2 regions of the Psychrobacillus sp. FSL W7-1457 genome follow, and region 1 is predicted to be linked to the other one. Evidence: riboswitches for the same ligand, from Rfam matches in the RefSeq annotation. Region 1 holds a riboswitch; the other holds the start of a gene.
The links. A riboswitch is a leader RNA that binds a small molecule or an ion and turns the genes downstream of it on or off. The one in region 1 is predicted to bind cobalamin.
Positions count from the first base shown of each region.

Region 2: it holds a riboswitch for cobalamin, as region 1 does, so the genes downstream of both, NSQ95_RS17890 (hypothetical protein) here and NSQ95_RS03015 (ABC transporter substrate-binding protein) in region 1, are expected to answer to the same signal.

Region 1 covers NZ_CP151993.1:612,398-615,680, forward strand. Annotated here, with positions in the region: gene NSQ95_RS03005 (DUF2185 domain-containing protein) at 1-561, shown strand, start outside; gene NSQ95_RS03010 (DUF1963 domain-containing protein) at 574-1,254, shown strand; cobalamin riboswitch at 1,789-1,931, shown strand; gene NSQ95_RS03015 (ABC transporter substrate-binding protein) at 2,051-3,004, shown strand; gene NSQ95_RS03020 (iron ABC transporter permease) at 2,997-3,283, shown strand, end outside.
Region 2 covers NZ_CP151993.1:3,648,384-3,651,666, reverse strand. Annotated here, with positions in the region: gene NSQ95_RS17905 (GNAT family N-acetyltransferase) at 1-396, shown strand, start outside; gene NSQ95_RS17900 (spore germination protein GerW family protein) at 410-799, shown strand; gene NSQ95_RS17895 (VanZ family protein) at 821-1,297, opposite strand; cobalamin riboswitch at 1,422-1,612, shown strand; gene NSQ95_RS17890 (hypothetical protein) at 1,783-2,322, shown strand; gene NSQ95_RS17885 (ABC transporter substrate-binding protein) at 2,326-3,246, shown strand.

The DNA.
Region 1 (3,283 bases):
AGCCAGGAAGTAATTGATATTTTAAGAATAGGAGATATGGTCAAATTAATTTTCGAATTCGAGACTAGAGCAGACGGGTATGCAGGTGAAAGGATGTGGGTGAAAATTACCCATAGGGATATGGAAAACTTTAAGGGAGTTCTTTCAAACGACCCAATCAATATAAGTGAATTAAAAATTGGACAAGAAATTTCATTTCGTGCAGTACATATATGTGACACTGAGTATAACGATCCAAATGCTTCTAAATGGGATTATTATTTTGATACGAAAATAATTGTAAGCAACGATGTTTTAGAGAGAAATGAATTTAACTTTATGTTAAAAGATGATCCAAAAGATGCTCAAGATTCTGGTTGGTCTGTTTTAAGTGGTTACGAAGATGATAGATTTTTAAGTAATTCTGATAATTTTCAGTATATATCCATAGGTGTAATTTTAAATATAGATGACTCTGTTCTATCTTTTATTGATGAGCCACCTCTATGTGCATATGAAAAAAATGACCACGGTGTCTTCTATAAAATAGACGATTACGATTGGGAGTCTTACTTAGCTTAGGAAGGGATTTATATGAACATTGCTCAATTAAAAGAAGTACTATTTAAGCAAGCTACCATTTTTGAGACGGGTGGACATCGACCAACAGAAGAATTAGGAGAGAGCTGGATTGGAAAGGTCATGTGGGGAAAAGAAGAAAATATATCTTCCCAGTATGAGCCTTTAAGTACAATTTTTTTAAACAATCTCCCTTACGTACCGGAGGAATTAAAAAACATTCAATTAATCACTATTTATATGGACTTTAATGTATATGATCATTTAAACAATGATAATTTAGCATCTTTTTTTATGATTAATTGCTATACAAGCCTCAACGAATTACATAAAATAAACGATCAATCTGCAAGGATGAAACCTTTTCCATTAAAACCGAAACTAGTTGAGAATGATGCTCCCGCCTGGGACTCTGATGATATACCACCAGAAATTGTAGACGAGATTTTACGCATTGAATTAGAGGATGCGATCGAATATTACGATGATATCGTGGAAGATATCTATCCTATGCATAAGGTTGGAGGATATCCTTCCTTTACCCAGAGCGGAGTCTCCTATGGTGACGAATATCCCTTTGTCTTTCAGATAAGCTCTGATGCGAAAGCGCAATTCAACATAGTAGACAGTGGTAGCTTCTATTTTTTCTATAATCAAGACAAACAAGAGTGGATTGTGTACTGTGATTTTTATTAATAGCATTAGGGGTGAGTATCTCTCGAATATTTTCTAATAGGAGATGGACATTTTTTACTTAAGCTACAAAAATGCCACTCCCCTAGCTTTATAGAAGGTCAGAAAGTGAAACGTGAAATGATTTCGATAATATGAATGTAAAAATTTCACTGAAATCACCTTTAATCAATTACTACTGTTTTTTTACCTCGCTTGAGCTGGAGAAGATTCATTTCTCAAAATAGTTAAACACGAACCTTTTCTAAAATTGATTGTAGCGGCAGGCGGCGGCACAAGTAGGGATGAGTGAGACAGCTCAGACATCACAACCTTGCGCGTAAGCGACAGGTGATGACTTATCGCTCCCCCCCTCGAAAGATCGTCCGAGATATGAGCGAAAATCAATTCTACTTTCTACATATAAAAGTATATAAACTTGAATATTCTTTATTAATTGTTCGTATTTTTGAAATTATGAAACGGATGCCTTTCTCAAATCCCGACATCATCTCGACAACATCTAAATATAAGGTATAATAAATGCAAGAAACAATAGAATAACATTTGCGTAAAGGTGCTCTAGTTATTGGATACTAGAGTTAAAAGGGAAGCTGGTTAGAGTCCAGCGCGGTCCCGCCACTGTAAGTGATGCATGTGCATCATAAGCCAGAAAACCTGCCTTTATGTGCACACCCATTACCTACGCGGATAGGTCTGGTGTAGGTCCGCTTTCGGTATTTTTGGCAGATTTATACCTATCTATCTCTCATCCTAGGATGGGGGATTTTTTATTGTTTAAAATTAGGAGGAATGAAGGATGAAAAAGTTTTGGTTATTAATTGGGATAGCACTGTTTGTATTGGCTGGGTGCAATGATTCCGAAACACTTCCGTTAGAAAAAGAAGATAGTGTAGAGGTTGGTAGCTCGGAAACAGCATTTCCGCTGACTCTCACTGATGCAGTAGGACAAGAGATTACGCTAGAGGAAGCCCCAACATCAATTATATCTATGATTCCAAGCAATACCGAAATTCTATTTGCTTTAGGGCTAGATGAAGAAATTATCGGTGTGAATGATTATGAGAGCTACCCTAAGGAAGCCTTAGAAAAAGAAAAAATTGGTGGCATGGAGTATAACATTGAAAAAATAATCTCTTTAAGTCCGGATATCGTATTCGCTCATGAATCCATTGTTTCAATGGCAGAGTCAGGATTACAGCAGCTTCGAGATGCTGGTGTAAAGGTATTTGTGGTACAGGATGCAAAGGATTTTAACTTAACCTATAAAACTATTGAACAAATTGGCCGAGCAACGGGGAAATATGAGGAAGCACAAGCCGTTATAGAGGATATGAAGGCAAAGGTTGATGAAATTCAAGAAAAAGTTGCAAAAGTAGAGACAAAGAAAACAGTATTCGTAGAAACTTCCGATGTACCAGAAATTTATACTCCTGGTAATGGGACATTTATGCAAGAAATTTTAACGATGGTCAATGCAGAAAATATTATGGCCGATCAAGATGGCTGGTTTCAAGTTAACCCAGAGGAAATAGTAAGCCGTAACCCAGATGTTATGTTAATCACCTATGACTACGTAGAAGGAATTGTAGAAAAGGTGGAACAGCGTGATGGTTTTGACACAGTGACTGCCATTCAAAATGATGAGGTGGTACAAGTGGATGAGGATGCAACGAGTCGTCCAGGTCCACGTTTAGTAGAAGGCCTAGAGGAAGTGGCTAAGGCTATTTATCCGGAGGCATTTAGTGAGTAAATCAATGATCGGTTATATCTTGTCACTGGCTACGTTAATCGTAGCCATTTGGCTAGGTGTGTCGGTCGGATCTGTAAAGGTACCGATCAGTACTTTATGGGATACGGGTACAGATGCGATTGCAACAAATATCGTCTGGAAGATTCGCATGCCGCGAGTTATACTCGCAGGATTAGTCGGAGCATCCCTGGCAATAGCGGGAGCAGCTTTTCAAAGTCTGCTTAAAAATCCGCTAGCTGATCCTTATACATTGGGAGTGTCGTCCGGAGCATCGGTTGG
Region 2 (3,283 bases), 910 kb from region 1:
CAAAGAGAAAACCCCATTAAGAGAGTAAGAGCTAATTTCAAGGTAGACGGAAATTATACCTTTGGGGCATATGAAGGAACAAGATTAATAGGTATGGTCACCCTCTTACAAGAAAGTACTTTAAAAATGAAGCATAGAGCAAATATTTTTGCGATGTATGTTAGCCCGCTAGGAAGAAGAAAAGGAATAGGGAGATCTTTGATGGAGCAGGCCATTAAACAAGCAAGAGAAACTTATGAGATAGAAAAGATTAATCTAACAGTTGTTGCCGACAATAAGTCTGCCAAAAATTTATATCTTCAGTTAGGTTTTAAAGTATTTGGAATAGAAGAAATGGCTTTAAAAGTTGAAGATGTTTACTACGAGGAACATCACATGACACTTATCCTAAAATAAAGGAGATGACATTATGGAAGAAAAGTTAAAAAGCGATGTAAAGCTACCGTGGCTTCAAACTCCCGTACGTGCGATATTCGAAAAGTTCTCTCGAGAAAAAGACGTTTCTCTAATATATGGAGAGCCAATTGTGTTGGATAATAAAAAAGTTTTACCCGTTGCCAAGGTTAACTATTTTGTGGGTGGAGGTGGCGGAGGTGGAACTGAGATTACGGATGAGCAAAATTCAAGTGGCCAAGGAGAAGGAGCAGGTGGTGCCTTTTCGGTAAAACCGATAGGAGTATATGAAATCACCGCTGAGAATGTGAAATTTAAACCTATCCTTCCGATAAACCAAATACTTACAGTATTCTCCGTAGTTACGCTAGGAATTGCTTTCTTGCTAATAAAAAGACGTAAATAGTTAGATAGAAAACGCTTCCCTTTAGGGGGTAGCGTTTTTTCTGTGCTTTATACGTTGTACTAATGTTAATACTAGCATGGCAAAAATTGCACCACTTGTATCTAGTAGGACATCTTGAAAAAGAGCGGATCGTCCACTCGTAAAGGATTGATGGAATTCATCAGCAGCTCCAAGAAGAAAGGTAATGAATATTGCCACCAGTTTTCGGTATTTTAATCTTTTAGACAAAGCAATATGAATGGCTACGCTAATCAAACCAAAATAAAAGAAGTGTGTGCCTTTTCTTATTAAGAATTCAACAAATGCATAGTAGCCACGTTCCTCGACAGAGACATTAAATCCCCAATATGGAATATGAAATAAAGATAAAAAGGACTCCAATGGCTTATTCGGAAGCCAGTTTTTAAGCACAGTCTCTAAAGACTGCTGCTCGGACGTCTGTCCAGAAGCAATAAATACAAAGAGAATTAAAAGTAAAAGTGGGATAAATTTTTTCATATAAAAACAGTAGCATAAATATAAGAGAAATCAAAATGATTAAAGATTGATAGTAAGGAAAGAAAATAGACGGACAAGCTTCTATCATTCGAATGAGAGGCTATGGTACACTTACGATAAGTGAATAATTTTGCAGGGAAAAGGTGCTGACTTGTCAGCTTAATTGGGAATTCGGTGAAAAACCGAAGCTGTATCCGCAACTGTAAATGCTAATGAAATAAGAAAAATACCACTGTCGGCTAGAAGTCGATGGGAAGGTTCTTAGAGTAAAATGATGCATGAGCCAGGAGACCAGCCTTTTCTTGAACGTATAAATACTCTTCGGAAGTTAAGGGATTGTACGGCACGTTTCTATTTTGAGATTGAATTTCTAACGATAAATAGGTATTGCGCCGCCCTTTTAGGGGTGGCGTTTTTTTGTGCTGTAAGAAGTCGAGTATTTTATTGCTGAAATTTCACAAATACATTGGAAAGGAGGCTAGGAGATGAAAAAGGATTTACGTTATATTTGTTATCCATTTATGAGAGAGAAACCTTCTACTGTAGATTTTGAAATCCAAACGGATTCATTGACCACTCGGATAGGACTTGCTGCATCTTTAACAAAGGATATACCAAGAGTTTACGAAGACTTAATGTACCTGGCACCTATGGCATATCACTTAAATGGTTCTGTTAGAGGTAAGTTGGCAATTAGCGAACAAGATTTAAATATTCTTAGTGATATGTATGATTTTTACGTAAGTGAAGTGGAAGGTAGAGTAAATCTATTTGTACTGCCACAAGGTTCTACCGCAGCCTGTGAATTACATGTCTGTCGGAGTGAAGCGAAGAAATCTGTTAGGGCATTACATAAGGTTTCATTAGAAAGAGAAGTGCCAGAGATATTATTCGACTATACACAGCTACTGGCAAATGTGTTGTTTGTCATGGCGGTCTATGTAAATAAACAGCACGGGGTAGATGAAATTCAATTTGTTAGTAAATCATATCCAATACAAAAAAAGAAAAAAGTGGAGGAATAACAAATGAACAAACAGTTAAGGAATTGGTTAGCGGTATTATTAATATCTGTATTTCTTGTAGGGTGTCAGGCAGATAAAGAAACTGTCTCGGAAGAAATAAAGGAATATTCCGTAACGGATGATAGGGGTAAAGAAATTATATTTGAAGAGGTTCCAGAAACAATTGTTTCTCTGCAACCGAGTAACACTGAAATCTTATTCGCTCTTGGTGTTGGCGAAAAAATTGTAGGTGTAACAGACTATGATAACTACCCAGTAGAAGCACAAGATATTGAACGGATTTCCGATTCTATGAGCTTTAATGCAGAGCGTATTTTGGAGATCAACCCTGATGTCGTGATTGCTTATACGACAGGTTCTGAGGAAGAGCTTAAAGTGTTGGAGAATGCGGGACTAAATGTATTCGTCATTCAATCGGCACTGTCATTTGAAGACGTTTATGGAGATGTTGCACAACTTGCCTCAGTAATGGGGATAGAGGAGAAAGGAACTGATCTTGTTAATTCTATTCGTGACACTATTAAAGGTGTTCAAGACAAAGTAGCTGTTGTAAATGAAAAGAAAGAAGTCTATTTTGAAATAAGCCCGTCACCTGAAATATTTACAACAGGTAAAGATACATTTCAACAAGAGGTTTTAAATAACGCTTCTGTTAACAATATTTTTGCAGACCAAGAGGGATGGATTAAATTATCTGAGGAAGATGTCATCAAAAGAAATCCACCAATCATCTTGACTACTGTAAATTATGTAGAAGATCCAATTGGTGAGATTAAAGCTCGTCCAGGTTGGGGCCAGCTAGAGGCAGTTCAAAGTAATGCTGTATTCCAATTAGATCAAGACATTATGTCACGTCCCGGACCAAGAATTGGAGAGGCAGTAGAGTTGGTGGCTAAAACCGTATATCCAGAGTTGTTCAAATAAAGTTAAAGGTTGGTCCTGACAAGAAGCAGGACCAACT